Regions from separate parts of the Massilia sp. 05N420 genome, predicted to be linked through region 2. Evidence: predicted binding sites of a transcription regulator. Region 2 holds the regulator's gene; each other region holds the start of a gene.
What was found. The regulator HrcA, encoded in region 2, represses chaperone genes, less so after heat shock. The targets are predictions, from matches to a motif close to TTAGCACTCNNNNNNNNNGAGTGCTAA.
Positions count from the first base shown of each region.

Region 1: groES (co-chaperone GroES) is a predicted target of HrcA. The motif match lies at 2,928-2,954, and genes of this name have one in related genera.
Region 3: rpoH (RNA polymerase sigma factor RpoH) is a predicted target of HrcA. The motif match lies at 2,756-2,782, and genes of this name have one in related genera.

Region 1 is NZ_JBFTMX010000052.1:22,641-28,811, reverse strand. It holds gene AC1DIX_RS24420 (hypothetical protein) at 1-155, opposite strand, end outside; gene AC1DIX_RS24415 (hypothetical protein) at 362-784, opposite strand; gene groL (chaperonin GroEL) at 877-2,523, opposite strand; gene groES (co-chaperone GroES) at 2,563-2,853, opposite strand; gene AC1DIX_RS24400 (hypothetical protein) at 3,141-3,392, shown strand; gene AC1DIX_RS24395 (cell division protein ZapA) at 3,389-3,700, shown strand; RNA gene ssrS (6S RNA) at 3,745-3,925, shown strand; gene AC1DIX_RS24385 (EVE domain-containing protein) at 3,997-4,461, shown strand; gene AC1DIX_RS24380 (hypothetical protein) at 4,468-4,674, opposite strand; gene lgt (prolipoprotein diacylglyceryl transferase) at 4,818-5,633, opposite strand; gene AC1DIX_RS24370 (LysR family transcriptional regulator) at 5,636-6,171, opposite strand, start outside.
Region 2 is NZ_JBFTMX010000009.1:49,375-55,545, forward strand. It holds gene AC1DIX_RS07520 (hypothetical protein) at 79-273, shown strand; gene AC1DIX_RS07525 (hypothetical protein) at 495-1,190, opposite strand; gene AC1DIX_RS07530 (hypothetical protein) at 1,213-1,821, opposite strand; gene AC1DIX_RS07535 (HAD family hydrolase) at 2,017-2,730, shown strand; gene hrcA (heat-inducible transcriptional repressor HrcA) at 2,791-3,804, shown strand; gene AC1DIX_RS07545 (alpha/beta fold hydrolase) at 3,887-4,753, shown strand; gene fur (ferric iron uptake transcriptional regulator) at 4,817-5,248, opposite strand; gene AC1DIX_RS07555 (outer membrane protein assembly factor BamE) at 5,339-5,956, shown strand; gene dapB (4-hydroxy-tetrahydrodipicolinate reductase) at 5,962-6,171, shown strand, end outside.
Region 3 is NZ_JBFTMX010000016.1:27,737-33,907, forward strand. It holds gene AC1DIX_RS12645 (winged helix-turn-helix transcriptional regulator) at 1-18, shown strand, start outside; gene AC1DIX_RS12650 (dienelactone hydrolase family protein) at 48-932, shown strand; gene AC1DIX_RS12655 (DUF4082 domain-containing protein) at 1,027-1,665, shown strand; gene rpoH (RNA polymerase sigma factor RpoH) at 1,725-2,615, opposite strand; gene ftsX (permease-like cell division protein FtsX) at 3,057-3,977, opposite strand; gene AC1DIX_RS12670 (cell division ATP-binding protein FtsE) at 3,974-4,633, opposite strand; gene ftsY (signal recognition particle-docking protein FtsY) at 4,640-5,872, opposite strand; gene AC1DIX_RS12680 (hypothetical protein) at 6,146-6,171, shown strand, end outside.

The sequences.
Region 1 (6,171 bases), on a different contig from region 2:
AGTTCGGCGACGGCCTGGTCGCGCGTGCGGGTGGGGGCGGCGGGCGCCTCGGCGACGGCCGGCTTGGGCGGCGGCGTTTCTTCGCGCTTGCAGGCGGCAAGGGCGCACAGGGCGAGGAGGGTGGCGCCGATCAGGCGGACAGGACGTGTGGACATGGGTGAAAACATTGTGGACCAAGGACCAGTCTACACCCAGCATAGTCTTATGGGCAACTTATCGCAGGAACACATCCAGTGTCGGAAAGGCGGCCTCGGCGCGGATGCAATTCCACAAGCAGGAGGTCGCAATCAGCAGCATAGTCGCGCGACAGCTCTGCCGCTCCGCAGTCTCGCAGGTAATGCAGGGACCAGATCACGCCGGCTCATCCCTCCAGTTGCAGCCCGTGCTGCCGGCACCACCCTTCCAGCGCAACCCGGGTCTCTTCTTCGCGGAAGCGATACCAGGAATCGAGCAGGCCACGTTCCTCGACCAGGCGGGCAAACCTGTCGTAGCCGTCGCTGCGTTCGAACAGCTCGCGCACCCGGTCGCGGTCGCCTGCTAGGTGCGTGGCGGCGAAGCGGAACATCAGTTCGCGGCCCAGGCCCAGCGTGCTGGCGGCGGGGACGGACACGTAGGCGTCGCCGGCGTCGAAGTCGCCCGGCACTGGCGCTTCCTCGTCCATGTAGTCGTCGTTCAGCAGGTGGATCATGCCGGTGTCGCGCGCCACCAGCGCCTTCGCACTGCCTTCGCCGTCGTCGACCAGGATGGCCGCGTTTTCCAGTTCGTCCAGTTTTACTGATGGCATCGCTCGTCTCCCGGAATGAAAAAAGCCCGCGGGGCGCAAACCCCGCGGGCCTTACTTTACTACTCGGTTGGCTGTGGAGCCGTCCGGCTTGATTACATCATGCCGTCCATGCCGCCCATGCCACCCATGCCACCCATACCGCCCATGCCACCGGCCGGCTTGTCTTCGGCGATGTCGGAGACCATGCAGTCGGTGGTCAGCATCAGGCCAGCGATCGAGGCTGCGTTCTGCAGTGCCGAGCGGGTGACCTTGGCCGGGTCCAGCACGCCCATTTCGACCATGTCGCCGTAGGTGCCGTTGGCGGCGTTGTAGCCGTAGTTGCCGGTACCGGCCAGCACGGCCGACACGACCACCGACGGCTCTTCACCGGCGTTCTGGACGATCATTCGCAGCGGCTCTTCCATCGCGCGCAGGACGATCTTGATGCCGGCTTCCTGGTCCGGATTGTCACCTTGCACCTTGATTGCAGCGCGGGCGCGCAGCAGGGCCACGCCGCCGCCCGGAACGATGCCTTCTTCGACGGCAGCGCGGGTGGCGTGCAGCGCGTCTTCCACGCGTGCTTTCTTCTCTTTCATCTCGACTTCGGTAGCGGCACCGACGCGTATCACGGCAACGCCGCCGGCCAGCTTGGCAACGCGTTCCTGCAGTTTTTCGCGGTCGTAGTCCGAGGTCGCTTCTTCGATCTGGACGCGGACCATCTTGACGCGTGCTTCGATCGCTTCAGCGGCGCCGGCGCCATCGATGATGATGGTGTTTTCCTTGCCGACTTCGATGCGCTTTGCCTGGCCCAGTTCAGCCAGGGTGACCTTTTCCAGGGTCAGGCCGACTTCTTCGGCGATGACCTGGCCACCGGTCAGGATGGCGATGTCTTCCAGCATGGCCTTGCGGCGGTCGCCGAAGCCCGGGGCCTTGACGGCGACGGTTTTCAGGATGCCACGGATGTTGTTGACCACCAGGGTCGCCAGGGCTTCGCCTTCGATGTCTTCGGCGACGATGACCAGCGGACGGCCAGCTTTGGCAACTTGCTCCAGCACCGGCAGCAGGTCACGGATGTTCGAGATCTTCTTGTCGCACAGCAGGACGAACGGGTTCTCGTGAACGGCAACCTGCTTGTCCGGGTTGTTGATGAAGTACGGCGACAGGTAGCCGCGGTCGAATTGCATACCTTCGACGATGTCCAGCTCGTCGTTCAGCGACTTGCCGTCTTCGACGGTGATGACGCCTTCCTTGCCGACTTTTTCCATCGCTTCAGCGATGCGCTCGCCAACCGACGAATCCGAGTTGGCCGAGATGGTGCCGACCTGGGCGATCTCTTTCGAGGTGGTGGTCGGCTTGGCGATCTTCTTCAGTTCTTCGACGGTTGCTGCGACGGCCTTGTCGATGCCGCGCTTCAGGTCCATCGGGTTCATGCCGGCGGCAACGAACTTCATGCCTTCGCGCACGATGGCTTGTGCCAGCACGGTCGCGGTGGTGGTGCCGTCACCGGCGTTGTCGCTGGTCTTCGAAGCGACTTCCTTGACCATCTGCGCGCCCATGTTCATGAGCTTGTCTTTCAGCTCGATCTCTTTCGCGACCGAGACGCCGTCCTTGGTGACGGTCGGGGCGCCGAACGAACGGTCCAGCACCACGTTGCGGCCTTTCGGGCCCAGGGTGACTTTGACTGCGTTGGCCAGGATGTTCACACCCTCGACCATCTTGGCGCGTGCCACATCGCCGAAAATTACGTCTTTAGCTGCCATTTTATTAATTCTCCGTATTCAGGAAAGTGTTTGGACTGATTACTGGGCCACGACGGCCATGATGTCTTCTTCGCGCATGACCAGCAGTTCCTCGCCGTTGACCTTGACGGTCTGGCCCGAGTACTTGCCGAACAGCACGCGGTCGCCGACTTTCACTTCCAGCGGACGGACGTTGCCGTTTTCTTGCACTTTGCCGTTGCCCACGGCGAGAATCTCACCCTGGTCCGGTTTTTCGGCCGCTGCATCGGGGATGATCAGGCCGGACGCAGTTTTGGTTTCCTGGTCGAGACGCTTCACGATCACGCGATCGTGCAATGGGCGAAGGTTCATGCAAAACTCCTTTGATTGTTGATTGACTGTTCGTTTGATAACCGCCCCGGTATCGGCTGCGGTGCAAAGAGTTGTTAGCACTCTTCACTAACGAGTGCTAATTATAGGGACGATAATTTCCCATTTCAAGCGGTGATGTTGGGGATTTGCCAGTCTTTTTTGATGTTCCGCAAGCGGATCGACCCGCGCGGGGTAGGAAAGCGCAGAAGCCTACCATTCATTTCTTGAAACCCGCGCACGGCACGGCATCTGTTGACGAAAAATCGATCCCGATCCTATAGTTATGGATGATTTCCGAATTCCAAGAACTGTCCGATAAAATCGACCGCCTCGCCCAGCTGGCCCAATCGCTGCGCAGCGAGAACTATTTGCTGCGCCAGGCCAACGCCCTGCTGAGCGCGGAGAACGTCGATTTCAAGAACCGGCTGCTGCAGGCCCAGCAACGCGTCGAAGCGATGCTCGCCCATCTCGAACCCGCCGAGGTGTCCGTCGACGAGGACGCCCCCGCCAACCCTGACGACGAGGAGGCCGCGCAATGATCCAGCTCGATGTGCTCATCATGGGCCAATCCTACCGCCTGGCTTGCCGGGATGGCGAACAGCAGACCCTGCGCGAAGCGGTCCACTACCTCGACAGCAAGATGTGCGCCCTGCGCGACTCGGGCAAGGTCAAGGGAACCGACCGCATCGCCGTCATGGCCGCGCTGTCGGTGGCTGCCGAATTCCTGTCCGTGAAATCGCCGCAAGGCCCGCTCGGCGATCAGTCCATGCTGGAGGTCAAGCAGAAACTGGAAGCGATGAACTCGGTGCTGGATCAGGCCCTGGCGCCGCAGGAAAACCTGTTCTGAGATCAAATTCGTTTGACATGCCGGTTCATCGTAGTAAACTGGCGGCTACCCTGCGGTGTTCGAGATTTGCCATATATTCCTTGAACCATTCAATCGCATAGGTTGCGGAACATTCTCGGTGGGCGTGATCGTCACTAGTTTGACGAACCCGAAATTGAGCTGACTGTGACCACCTTGAGCCGTCAGGTTCGGGATGCCGGCAAAAACGGCACAGGCGGGGCTACAATCGGAGCGGTTGCGACACTTTATGTGCGCAGCCGCTTTTTTATTGTCCACGTTCTTTTGGAGTGAAACGCATGCGCTACTGGTTGATGAAATCCGAACCCGATGAAGTCAGTTTCGACGACGTCCTGAATGCGCCGGACAAGACGGTCGCATGGTTCGGGGTTCGCAACTACCAGGCCCGCAATTTCATGCGCGACCAGATGGAAGTCGGCGACGGCGTCCTGTTCTATCACTCCAGCTGCGCGGTGCCGGGCGTGGCGGGCATCGCGCGGGTTGCCAGTACCCCGTATCCGGATGCCTCGCAGTTCGACGCAAGCAGCCATTACTTCGATCCGAAGGCGACGCGCGAGAATCCGCGCTGGATCTCGGTGGACGTGCAGGCGACCGGCCAGGGCCGCTACCTGCCTCTGACGGCGCTGCGCGGCGTGCCGGAACTGGAGGACATGGTGCTGCTGCAGAAGGGCAGCCGGCTGTCGATTTCTCCGGTGACGCCGGGGCAGTGGAAGAAGATCCTCGACATGGCCGGCGTCAGCTGACGCCGATCAGGCCGACGTACCGATCAGCGTTTCGCGGCGCAGGCGCACCCGGGTATGCGGCGTGCGGATGCCGGCGCACATGCCCCAGACCGCGGCCCAGCGCAAGGCCTGGTCCGTGGCGGCGCCGAAGGGCCGCGCGGCGGCGGCGCGCCTCAATGCGGTCGACATGCGCTGCATCGCATACAGCTTTCTGGGTGAGATGGCGTGCTTCATGAGGCCACGATAGTTTCCCATGTGGCGACGAACGGTGCTCCATTTAACCGATAAACGCAGGCCGGGCTTCTCTCCTACGCGTCCAGCGGACGGCGCCCTGGCCGCGTGCAGGAGAAGGTCTATGCGCCTTGTAAGCGCGCCTCTTAGGCGTGCACGGCGCGCTTGTTACCGTCCGAGTAGGCCCAGCCCAGCATCAGCAGGCCGGCCACGATCATCGGCACCGACAGCACCTGGCCCGAGGTGATCGGCATGCCGAGGATGTGGGTTTCCCAGTCCGGCACGCGGAAGTATTCGGTGAAGAACCGCGCGCAGCCGTACAGCAGGGTGTACAGGGCGCCGACCGCCAGGCGCGGGCGCGGCTTGCGCGCGAAGATCCACATGATGACGAAGACCAGGATGCCGTCGACCAGCATCTGGTACAGCGGCGACGGATGCACCAGGTGGTCCTCGATGCCCGGCCATTTCATGGCCCAGGGCAGGGAAGGATCGGCCATGCGGCCCGGCAGTTCGTGGTTGATGAAGTTGCCCAGGCGTCCGCAGGCATAGCCGATCGGGACCATCGGCGCGATGAAGTCGTACACGTCGAGCAGGTTGCGCTTGCGCTTCCTGGCCCACAGCGCCATCGCCAGCAGCACGCCGATGAAGCCGCCGTGGTAGGACATGCCGCCCTGCCAGGTCTTGAAGATGTCGATCGGGTTCGCCAGGAAGTGGGCCGGCTGGTAGAACAGCACCTCGCCCAGGCGCCCGCCGATCACCACGCCCAGCATCCCGTAGAACAGCATGTCGTCCAGGTCTTCCTTGGTCCAGCCCTGGGCCTGGATGTGCGGCTGGGTCCTGATGCGCACGCGGCCGAGGATGATGAAGAGGGCGAAGGCGACCACGTACATGATCCCGTACCAGTGGATCGGCACGGGGCCGATGTGGAAGGCGACGGGGTCCGGGTTCGGATGGACGAGCATAATCAGTGATTCCTCAGTAGTTCCAGAAAGCCCTTCAGCACCGGCGACGGGTTGTCGCGGCGCCAGGCGATGCCGGTCTCGACGAGCGGGGTCGGATCCGCGAGGGCACGGTATTCTACGCCGGGCCGCATCAGGTTAGACACGGATTGTGGCACAAGTGCCAGCCCCATGCCGCCGGACACCAGGCTGACGATGGTCTGCATCTGGATCGCCAGCTGGCCGATCACGGGGGTGATGCCTGCCGCGCGGAAGCAGGACAGGATGGCGTCGTGCAGGGCCGGCGAGATCTCGCGCGGGAAGACGATCAGGGGCAAGCGCGGCAGGTCCTGCAGCTTGACCGGACCTTCGCGGCGCAGCGCGTCCAGGCCGGCGGGGGCGCACAGGATCAGGGGCTCGTCGAGCACCTTCATGTAATCGAGCTGGCCGAGGGCTTTATCCGGCAGCGGCGGGATCAGGAGGCCGGCGTCGACGCGTCCGCGCAGCAGCTCCTCGGCCTGCACGTCGGACGTCGCTTCGATCAGGTTCAGGTGGACGGCGG
Region 2 (6,171 bases):
GAAGGAGGGGGCGCGGACGCCTACAGTGACACCATCGAAAGACAAAACGCAACGCACTTCACCCGAAGGAGAACCGAAATGAACGTCATGAAAAACATGGAAGCGATCTTCCTGGCAGCCGTCGTCCTGGCCGGTGTCACCAGCGCAGCCAGCGCCGCCAGCGCCAATGCGCACGAACGCTACAACGCCCAGGTGTCGATCGAAGGCAAGCAGATGGCGGTGGTGACGGTGACGGCGAAGCGCTTGAGCGCAGCAGAGAAAGCAGCCATCTAATTGCTTCCTGCAAGAGACTGCTTCCTGAAAGAGACAGCCCGGAAAAAGGCGAAAAAAAAGCCCGCTTTTGAGGGCGGGCTTAAATCCAATTCTTTTCTGAGGAGAGTTGGAGGAGACAGGAAGCAGTATGCTGCGTTACAGCATATTCGTCCAATTTTCGTTTGGAATATTTGATATTCGCAACGAAAATATCTCCTCCGCAACCACCTCCCTGGCGTCGATCAGCTGTTCTTGACGCAGGTGACAGCCACGTCCTTGACGCCGCCGTTCTTTTCCTGGGCATCCAGCATCACGCCGGTGCCGTTGCTGGAAACGGTGCAGGTGTAGCCGGTCGGCTGGGTCAGTACCGTGATACCGAAGCTCGTGCCATAAGGCACTGCGCTCAACGCGAACGGAACCGACGCGTCGGTGCTGCTGCCGGCGATGGTGACGGTGCTGTTGCTGCCGTTGGTCAGGGTCACGCTCACGTCGGCGGAGGGCAGGCCGGTGATGGTGCCGCTCAGCGAGTACGACAGGATGGAGCAGTTGTAGAACACCTCGATCGCCGGCGTGCGTGCCGATTCGAGCGAGGCGCTCTGGCCCGCCGTCCCATACTCGCGCGGGATGCCGCCGCTGACGCAGTTCTGGTGCGCCGGCTGCGAGCCGCCGCCGAGCGCGGCGGTGCCGCCTTTCGGCACCACGTTGTAGTAGGTACCGTAGTCGAGACCGTTCGCGAAATACAGGACCTGGGTGTCGCCGGCCTTGGCGGGCACCGGAACGGCCAGTTCCTGGCCGTTGGTGGTCAGGATCAGACCCGGATACTGGACGTTGGAGACCGTCACCTTGACCGGGTAGGTCTCCTTGCCGCCGCCGCCGCAGGACGCCAGGACCACGGATGAAGCCAGGATCAGGGCCGGGCGCACGAGGTGGAACTTCATACTTTACTCTCCAGTTTCCAGATTATTGGGTCTTGGGACCGCAGGTGACCACAGGCGTGGTGCCCGGGCCGGTGGCGGTCATGGTGCCGGTGCCGCCGCTGATCGTGCAGGTCTGCGTATCCGGCTGGTTCAGGATGGTCACGCCGTACGCGCCGTCTTCCGGAATGTCGCCGATGGGCACCGGTTGGCTTGCATCGGCCGCCGTCACCACTTTGCGGTTGGAACCGTTGACGAGTTCCAGGCCGGTGCCGGTCAGGCCGGTCACCGTGACCGACAGGGTATGGGTCTTGATCGTGCAGAACACCGTCGGCACCGTGGTGTAGACCGTATAGTAGTTGGCGCGCGCCTTGTTGTTGCTGAAGGTGCAAGCGCTGACGTTCGACGGCAGGGACTTGTACGAGATGTTGAACTCGTCGTCGGTCGACAGGTATTTCTTGAACTGGACGGTGCTAGCGCCGGCCGGAACCGCGATCTCGTCGCCGTTGCTCTGGTTGACCAGTACCAGGCCTTCCTTGGTCACGCCGCCGGCGATGGTTACGGTCAGGGGCAGGTCACCGCTGCCGCCGCCGCAGGCGGACAGGCCAAGCGCGCATGCCAGCGCAGCGCCGGCATACAGGATCGAACTCTTCATAGAATCTCCGTTGGACGGGATGGCGCACGGCAGGACCGGCGGCACCGCTGAGTAGAATATTGCCCGACATTTTAGAGCATTTGCCAAGCCGCAGCCTCATTTGCCTTTGTATCACGGTGTAACGACATCTGCATGCCGTTGATTTTCAAGGCCGGCCTCGCTATCCTTGACCCGCCCTCCCTCCGACCCCCGAGCATGACGACGACCCCACGCGCCTGGCCCAAGGCCCTCCTTTTCGACCTGGACGACACGCTGTGGCCGATCGCCCCGGTGATCCTGCAAGCCGAAGAGATCCTGTTCGCCTGGCTGCGCGAGCACGCGCCGCGCGTGGCCCAGCGCTTCACCATCGACAGCCTGCGCCAGGCGCGCCTGGAACTGCTGGCGCAGAAGCCGGAGTTCCAGCTCGACCTGGGCAAGCTGCGCCGCGCCGGCCTGCTCGCCGCCTTCGAACAGGCCGGCGAGGACGCCGCCAAGGTGGAGCTGGCGATGGCCGAGTTCTTTGCCGCGCGCAACGCCGTGGTGCCTTACGACGACGTGGTGCCGGGATTGCTGCGCCTGAAGAACAAGGTGCTGCTCGGCGCGATCACGAACGGCAATGCCGACCTGCGGACCATCGGCCTGGCCCACCATTTCCGGGCGTCGGTATCGGCGCCCGCGTTCGGCGTGGCCAAGCCGGATCCGGCGATCTTCCTGGCCGGCTGCCGCGAACTGGGCGTGGCCCCGCTTGACGCCGTCTATGTGGGCGACGACGTGCTGCTCGACGTCCAGGGCGCCCAGCGCGCCGGCCTGCGCGGGGTCTGGATGAACCGCAACGGCAGCCGCAAGCATATCGAACACGGCGTCGAGCCGGACGCGATCGTGCGCGATCTCGACGAACTGCTGGACTGGCTCGAGCGCAACCATGCCTGAAGCGTGGTTGACGGCACGCATGACTGCACACGCGGCGAGCGAACAGGCATAATGTGAACCATGCAACTCGATAACCGTGCACAAACCCTGCTGAAAGCCCTGGTCGAGCGCTATATCGCCGACGGCCAGCCGGTCGGCTCGCGCGCGCTGTCGAAGATTTCCGGCCTCGACCTGTCGCCGGCCACGATCCGCAACATCATGGCCGACCTCGAGGAGATGGGCTATGTCGCCAGCCCCCACACCTCGGCCGGCCGGATCCCGACGCCGCGCGGCTACCGCATCTTCGTCGACACCCTGCTCACCGTGCGGCAGATCGACGAGAACGCCGTCGAAGCCGGCATGCGCCTGCCCGCGCACCAGCCGCAGAAGGTGATCGCCAACGCGGCCCAGATGCTGTCCTCGCTGTCGCAGTTCGCCGGCGTGGTGCAGAGCCCGCGGCGCGAATCGGCGTTCCAGCAGATCGAATTCCTGCGCCTGTCGGAAAAACGCATCCTGCTGGTGATCGTCGACCCGCGCGGCGACGTCCAGAACCGCCTGCTGCTGACCGACGTCGACTACAGCCCCTCCGAGCTGACGCAATCGGCCAACTACCTGAACCAGAATTTCGCCGGCCTGTCCTTCGACCAGGTGCGTGCGCGCCTGACCGGAGAATTGCGCAAGCTGAGCGACGACATGGCGCGCCTGATGCAGTCCGCGGTGGATGCGGGCAGCGAAGCCCTGCAGGAAACCGACGACATGATCATTTCGGGCGAGCGCAACCTGCTGTCGGTGGCCGACCTCTCGTCGAATATGAGCTCGCTGCGCCAGATGTTCGAGATGTTCGAGCAGAAGACCGGCCTGATGCAGCTGCTGGACGTCTCCAGCAAGGCCGGCGGCGTGCAGATCTTCATCGGCGGCGAATCCAAGCTGGTGCCGATGGACGAGATGAGCGTGGTCACCGCGCCCTACGAGGTGAATGGCAAGATCGTCGGCACCCTCGGCGTGATCGGCCCGACCCGCATGGCCTATGAGCGGGTGATCCCGATCGTCGATATCACGGCCAAGCTCCTCTCGAACGCACTCAGCCACTCCTGAGGTTTCTTACAGTTTCGGCAGGAACCCCCGGCGGATATAGTCGGTTCATTGCGCCGCGCGCGCCATCCGCCAAGGAATTGCCGTGAACCGATTCAGACGTCCCCTTATTCTCGCCGCCATCGTGCTGGTGTGCGGCGCCGTCGCACGCACCGGCGCCTCCGCGCCGGAGGAGCGCATCGCCGTGGGCGCCTGGCAGGTGCAGGCGGCGGAGCAGGGCAGCGGACGCTATACCGTCATCTTCGAATCCGGCTTCGGCACCGGCCTGGATACCTGGCGCAAGGTGGCGCCGGAGGTGTCGAAGTCGGCGCACGTCATGAGCTATTCGCGCGCCGGCCATGGCAGCTCCGACCCGCGCCCCGAACCGCGCAGCATCCTCCAAAGCAGCCGGGAGCTCGACCAGCTGGTGGCCGCGGCGGGGCTGAAGCCGCCCTTCATCCTGGTCGGCCATTCCTACGGCGGCTTGCTGGCGCGCGCCTTCGCGCTGCGTCATCCCGGCCAGGTGGCCGGCCTGGTGCTGGTCGACCCGGCCGACGAACGCTTCAATCCGGGCCTGCGCAGGCTCGATGCCAGGCGCGCGGCGGACGACGACCGGCAGTTCGACGCCCTCGTGCCGGCCAGGTTCAGGGCGGAGTACGACGCGCTGAAGCCGGTCCTCGACCAGGGGGCGCTGCCGCCGCCGCTGGACGGCAAGCTGCCGGACGTGCCGGTGGTCGTCCTGACCTCGGTGCAGCAGTTCGACAAGCCGGAATTCTTCCTGCAGAGCGTGGAGGCGGTCGCCCTGAAGCGCGACCTGCACGCGGATTTCCTGCGCCAGTTCAGCGAAGGCTCCCAGGTGCTGACCCTGAAAAGTGGGCACAACATTCAGAAGGAAGAGCCGGAACTGGTGATCGCGGCGGTGAACAAGGTCATCGCCGCGGCCAGCCGGCGCGCGGCGCAGGACAAGCTGTAGGAGACGCGCAGCTTAGAACCTATCCAGTAGGCAGGAGCGACTCCGGCCTACTGGGATAGGTTCTTAACGGTGCCGGTGCGGGCAATCCGTCTTCTGGCAGTTGCCGTAGATGGCGAGGGCGTGTTCGGCGATCTTGAAGCCGCGCTCGAGGGCGATCTTCTGCTGGCGGCTTTCGATCTCTTCGTCGTAGAACTCCTCGACGTGGCCGCAGTCGAGGCAGACCAGGTGGTCGTGGTGCGAACCGGCGTTCAGCTCATAGATGGCTTTGCCGGTTTCAAAGTGATTGCGGTTCAGGAGACCGGCCTGTTCGAACTGGGTCAGCACGCGGTACACCGTCGCCAGGCCGACGTCCATGTTCTCGTTCAGCAGGGTCTTGTATACGTCTTCCGCCGTCAGGTGCCGTACCGTGCTGTTCTGGAAGATCTCCAGGATTTTGAGCCGCGGCAGTGTCGCTTTGAGGCCGCTGGCCTTCAGGTCGGTTGGGTTGTTGCTCATGTTTTGTTACTCTTAGATGGGCCGAGATAGGCGTAGTGCTTTATGATATAGCGTTTCTAGAATCTCGCTCAATCGTTTTTAAGGTTAGATATGCGCGTCATGAATGCCGTTTTCCATCGTTCCCACGCCCGGGCCGCGCTCGTGGCCGGCCTTGCCGTCACGGCGCTGACGGTCTCCGGCTGCGCATCCTGGCGTAACCAGACCAAGCCGGCAGCGCCGGTGAGCACCGCCCCGGCCGCGGTCGCCGCCGATGCCGACAAGTCCGCGGCAATCGCGAATTCGGGCGCGCAGACGACCACCGTCACCAAGCTGCAGAAATTCCTGTGGGTGTTCTCGCCGTATCGTCCGGACATCCAGCAGGGTAACTTCGTGTCCCAGGAAATGCTGACCCAGCTGAAGGTCGGGCAGACCCGCGACCAGGTCAAGTTCATCCTCGGCACCCCATTGCTGACGGACGCCTTCCACGCCGACCGCTGGGACTATCCCTTCTACCTCGCGCGCGGCAACGGCGAGCTGACCACCAGCCGCGTCACTGTCTACTTCAAGGACAACCTGCTGGCCAAGATCGACGGCGGCAACCTGCCGAGCGAGCGTGAATACATCTCGCGCCTGATCGGCATCTCGAAGTACGAGACCAAGACCGAACAGGAATCGCTGGACGAACTGAAGCGCAAGCGCGAAGACGCGGCCAAGCGCGGCGGGGAGTAAGAGTCATGACGCAATTGAATATTGCCGTCGCCGGCGCCAGCGGCCGCATGGGCCGCATGCTGATCGAGACCATCGCGGCAGCCGACGACGCCACCCTGGCCGGTGCACTCGATCGCGCAGGCAATCCCTTCATCGGTTCGGATGCCGGCGCCTTTTCGGGCCAGCTGACCGGCGTGACGATCCGATCAAGCCTGGAGCAAGGCCTGGCCGGCGCC
Region 3 (6,171 bases), on a different contig from region 2:
GAGAATGCAATGCGTTAGACTGGCTTTTTTAACAAGGGAGACAGGACATGAAGCGTTTGACCGCGGCGGATTTCGACCCCGAAGTACTGAAGCTTTTCGACGGCTATGTGCACGGCCGCCTGTCGCGCCGCGATTTCCTTGCGCGGGCCGGACGCTATGCGGTGGGCGGCGCGACCGCCACCACCCTGCTGGCGCAGCTGTCTCCTTCGTTCGCGGCGCCGCTGGTGGCCGCCGGCGACGCCCGCCTCAAGACCAGCTACCAGGAGTTTCCGTCGCCGCAGGGCTACGGCACGGTGCGCGGCTACCTGGCGATGCCGGCGAACGTCAAGGGCAAGCTGCCGACGATCCTGGTGGTGCACGAAAACCGCGGCCTGAACCCGCACATCGAAGACATCGCGCGCCGCCTGGCGCTCGAGGGCTTCATCGCCTACGCCCCGGACGCGCTGACCCCGCTGGGCGGCTATCCCGGCGACGAGGACAAGGCCCGGGCCCTGTTCCCCAAGCTGGACCAGGCCAGGACCCGCGCCGATTTCGTCGCCGCCGCGCATGCGCTGGCCACGCTGCCGCAGGGGACGGGCAAGGTCGGCGTGGTCGGCTTCTGCTGGGGCGGCGGCATTGCGAATTACCTGGCCACCCAGATCCCCGACCTGGCGGCCGCCGTGCCCTTCTACGGCTCGCAGCCGCAAGCCGCCGACGTCGCCCGCATCCGCGCGCCGCTGATGATCCACGACGCCGGCAAGGACGAGCGCATCCTGGCCGGCTGGCCCGCCTACGAGGCTGCGCTGCAGGCCAACAAGGTGCACTACCAGCACTTCGTCTACGCCGGCGCCGAGCACGGCTTCAACAACGACACCACGCCGCGCTACGACGAGGCGGCGGCCAAGCTGGCATGGGGCAGGACGGTCGCCTTCTTCAAGGAAAAGCTGGGCTGAAACGGCAGAAATCCCCCTTGCCAGGGGGGAAGCTTTTTGGGGTGCGATTTGTTTCAATGATGTCTTTCAAATATCACTTTTGATTGGACGTTTCATGACACTTCGCACCCTGAGTATCGGCCTGTTCTGCGCCGCATCCCTGCTGTCCGGCGCCAGCCAGGCAAGCCTGCTGATCGACGCCAGCAAGTCTTCCACCTACTCCACCAGCCACGGCGCTTCCAATTACACGTCCGGCACCGCGTTCACGGTCACCGACGCCATCATCATCGACGGTCTGGGCTGGATGGATGCCGAAGGCGACGGCCTCACCGGCAGCCACACGGTGGGATTGTGGAACGAGCAGGGCACGCTGCTGGCCAGCGTCACCGTCGACAATGCCAGCACCCGCGTGCCGAGCGCGCAGGGAACGGCGATCTGGTACCTGACTGAACTGAACGACCTGGTGCTCACCAAAGGTACTTATCGTGTGGCCGGCACCATGAAGACCGATGCCACCGACTACCTGAACGGCATCGTCGGGAATGGCGTGGGCGTGGTCCCCGGCTATGTCCGCAGCGGCCTCGGTATGGGCTTCTCGAATCCCAACGAAGCCTACGGCCAGAATTTCCTCCACGCGACGGTGTCCAGCCACCAGTTCGACCCGCCGCCGGCGCAGGTGCCCGAGCCGGCCTCGCTGGGTTTGTTGTGCCTGGGTGCGGGAATGCTGGCCGCGATGCGCAGGCGTGTGCGCTAACGCGGCGCCCAAAACGAAAAGGCACCCGAAGGTGCCTTTTTCTTTGCCGCGGTGATGGCTTACACGTAAGCCGCCAGCGCCGTTTTCATTTTCTTCAGCGCCGCCGTTTCGATCTGGCGGATGCGTTCGGCCGACACGCCGAACTCTTCGGCCAGCGTGTGCAGGGTGGCGCCCGAGCCGTCGTCGTTGGCCAGCCAGCGCGCTTCCACGATGCGGCGCGAACGCGGGTCCAGCTTGCCCAGGGCGGTTTCCAGGCCTTCCGACTGCAGGCGCACCGTGTCGTTGGCTTCCAGCACCTTGGTCGGCTCCTGCTGGTCCGAGGACAGGTAGGCGATCGGCGAGAACTTGTCGTCTTCGTCGTCGGTCGGCGCTTCCAGCGCGATGTCGCGGCCCGACAGGCGGGTTTCCATCTCGACCACTTCTTCGCGCTTGACACCCAGCATCTGGGCCATGTCGGCCACCTGTTGCGGCGACATGGCATCCAGGCCCACTTTGTTGCTGCGCAGGTTGAAGAACAGCTTGCGCTGGGCCTTGGTCGTCGCGACCTTCACCAGGCGCCAGTTCTTCAGGATGTATTCGTGCATCTCGGCCTTGATCCAGTGCATGGCGTACGACACCAGGCGCACGCCCTGGTTCGGGTCGAAGCGCTTCACTGCCTTCATCAGGCCGATATTGCCTTCCTGGATCAGGTCGGCGTGCGGGAGACCATAGCCGAGGTAGCCGCGTGCGATCGAGACCACCAGGCGCAGGTGCGACATCACCAGCTTCTGCGCGGCGTCCAGGTCATTCTTGTCCCGCAAGCTCTTTGCCAGCGAGACCTCTTCCTCGTGGGACAGCATCGGCAGACGGTTGACGGCCGAGATATAGGCGTCGATGTTGCCGAGATTGCCAGTGAAACCCAGTCCCAGAGCACGGGTGCCAGCGGGAACCAATGCGGATTGTGCGGACATAGTCATTTTCCCTCGTAGAATAATCTGTGCTGCATCGTCAATTTGACCGCAAAATCGCCCCGAAGGCGCAAATTTTACGGTTTGTTACGGGATGCGAACGGTGTGCTCTTGAGCCACTTCCGTTGAGTACTGACGTAATATTAGCACTCTCTTGAGGTGAGTGCTAGCCGCCACCATATCCCCGACGACGTCCTTAAGTCCTGCTAAAGTATTGCTCTAAAGAATTGATTTTGTGGCTTTGGTTCAACTGTCGAGCAGGTGAGAGCGCTACGGTTGACGGAGGTCAAACGTGACGCTCTTACGATTTGAACTTGGTAGAAGACAGGTTAGGCCCCACATGATATGGGGTCTGTGAAGTGGCGCACTTACGTTTGTAGGCGTATTCCCCGCCTCGGCCGCGGTTTTTTCTGGCGAACAGCGGCCGAGTTAGCGAAAGAATAATTAATTCAGGCGCGCCAGATGCCGCTGCACCGACAGCATCGCGCCCACCAGCCCGAGTCCGGCGCTGATGGCAAGCAAGCCTGCCAAACCCAGCGGCGACAAGGGCACGAGCTGGAATTCGGATGCGTACAGGCGGGCGAACTCGGCGATGGAGGCGTTCAGCGGACGCAGGGCCAGCGCCACCGCACCCAGCGCCACCGTGCCGGCGCACAGGCCGAGCAGGGCGCCCGTGTAGTAGAAGGGGCGGTGGATGAAGTTGTCGGTCGCGCCCAGCAGCTTGGAGACGGCGATCTCGTCCCGCTGGGTCAGTACCTGCAGGCGGATGGTGTTGAACACCACCGCGATCACGACCACGCCGAGGGTGATCGCCAGCAGCAGCAGCACCAGGCGCAGCACGCCCAGCAGGGCGGCCAGGCGCTTCACCCAGGCCGAGTCGACCTGCACCGAGTCCACGCCCGGCAGCGCCTGCAGCTGATCGGCGATGCCGTCGATGCGGGCAGCGTCGGCGCTGCTGGTAAAACCTTGCAGCTTCATCACGTAGCTGTCGGGCAGGGGATTGTCGCCCAAGGTCTCGATGACGTCGGCGAGGCCGCTCTTGGCCTTCAGGTTGTCCAGCGCCTGCTCGCGCGGCGTGAAGCTGATCTTCGCGTGGCTGCCGGCCAGGATGCGCTGCAGCTGCGGCGCCAGCGCCTGCGCCTGTTCGCGGGTGGCGTCCGTCTTCATGAACAGGCTGATCTCGGGATCGACCGAGAGCTGTTCCGACATCGGGCGCACGTTGTCGAGCAGGGTCAGGCCGGCGAAGGGCAGGGTCAGCGCCAGCGACACCACCAGCACGTTGAACAGGAAGCTGCCCGGCGACTTGCGCACCTGGGCAAAAGCGGCGCCGAGGGCGAAGCGGTGTTGGCGGAACCAGATGTTCATGCCGTACCTCCCACCAGCTGGCCATGTTCGAGGCGGATCACGCGCGCGGCGGTGTCCAGGATCTGTTCGTCGTGGGTCGAGATCATGCAGGTCACGCCGACGGCATTGAAGGCGCGCAAGGCGTCGATCACGCGGTCGGCCGCGGCGCGGTCGAGGTTCGCGGTTGGCTCGTCGGCCAGGATGATCTGCGGACGGTTGACGATGGCGCGGGCGATCGCCACGCGCTGCTGCTCGCCGCCGGACAGTTCCAGCGGCATCGCCTTGGCGCGGTCGAGCAGGCCGACCTTGTCGAGCGCGGCGCGGGCGCGCTGCTCGGCCTGGGCGGTCGATGCGCCGGTGACGATCAGCGGCAGCATCGTGTTGGCGAGGATGCTGCGGTCGTTCAGCAGGCGCTGCTGCTGGAAGATCACGCCCAGGTTACGCCGCAGGAAGGGCACGCCGGCCTTTTTGAGCTTGCCGATGTCCTGGCCGTTGACGACCACGCTGCCGCTGGTCGGACGCTCGACGGCGGCGATCATCTTGAGCAGGGTCGACTTGCCGGCGCCGGACGGGCCGGCGAGGTAGACCAGTTCGCCCTTGCCGATGCTGAACGAAACATCGTTCAGGGCAAGTGCGTCGGCGGAATATTTTTTGGAGACGGACTGGAATTCGATCATCTGGCCTTACCCCAGCAGCGCCTCGGCGAACTCGTCGGCGCTGAAGGGTTGCAGGTCCTCCAGCTTTTCGCCCACGCCGATGAAGTACACCGGCACCGGGCGGGTGCGCGCGATGGCGGCCAGGATGCCGCCCTTGGCCGTGCCGTCCAGCTTGGTGATTACCAGGCCGGTCAGGTTCAGGGCGTCGTCGAAGGCCTTCACCTGGGCCAGCGCGTTCTGGCCAGTGTTGCCGTCGATGACCAGCAGGACTTCGTGCGGAGCGTCTTCCATGCCCTTGCCGATCACGCGCTTGATCTTCTTGAGCTCTTCCATCAGGTGCAGCTGGGTCGGCAGGCGGCCGGCGGTGTCGACCATGACCACGTCGACGCCGCGCGCGCGGCCCGACTGCACCGCGTCGAAGGCGACCGCGGCCGGGTCGCCCGAAGCTTGCGAGATCACGGTGACGTTGTTGCGCTGGCCCCAGACCATCAGTTGCTCGCGGGCGGCGGCGCGGAAGGTGTCGCCGGCGGCCAGCAGCACCGACTGTTCGAAGCGCTGCATGTGCTTGGCCAGCTTGCCGATGGTGGTGGTCTTGCCGGCGCCGTTGACGCCGGCGATCATCATCACCAGCGGCTCGTGGCGGCCGAGTTCGAGCGGCTTTTCCAGCGGACGCAGCAGGTCGACCATCAGCTCCTTCAGCGCGGCCTTGACGGCGGCGGCGTCGAGCAGCTTGTCTTCCTTGACCTTGCGGCGCAGGTTGTCCAGCAGATACTGGGTGGCGTCCATGCCGGCGTCCGACATCAGCAGGGCCGATTCCAGCTCTTCGTACAGGTCTTCGTCGATGCGCGCGCCGACGAACAGCAGGGACAGGTTGCTCGACGTCTTGGACAGGCCGGCCTTCAGGCGCGCCATCCAGGATTTCTTTTTCTCGGCTTCGTTGCCCGGACGCTCGGCGGTCTCGGGGAAGAGCTGGCCTTCGTAGCCGTTCGACATGACGGCGGCCTGCTCGGCAATCTGGGTGGCGACGGGATCGGGAACCTCGGCCTCGCGCGCGGCAGGCTCTTCCGGCTCGGACTCGGCCGCGGTCTCGGGTGCGGGAACGAAGGTGTCGTCGCTGGCGCCGAACAGGCGGCGCAGGAAGCCCGGCTGGGCGGGCGCTTCCGCAGGCGCTTCGGCGGCCGTGGACGGTTCGGCAGCAGTGGACTCGGCCTGGACAGGCGTCTCGGCTTCAGGCTTTTTCTTTTTGAAGAAACTAAACATGGATGTAGTCGGGGAGGGGAACTGCATGCATATGCCCGATAATTCCGGGCATGTCAACGATCACGGTATTCTACCAGAGCGTTGCGGCAAAGCCTCTTCCATACCGGCCGCCCGCCTAACCCGAAATACGGACGCCAGATGTGCGACGCCTCATCTATATTGTCGCTAGAATGCCGCTCATCAGTTCGTATATCAATACGTTTGCTGGAAAAACGGCGGCGAATCATATAGATTGCGAATGTCTATAAAAGAATCCTTCCCCAAGGGCTCATCGTGAAGATCCTGTCCAGGTACCTCAA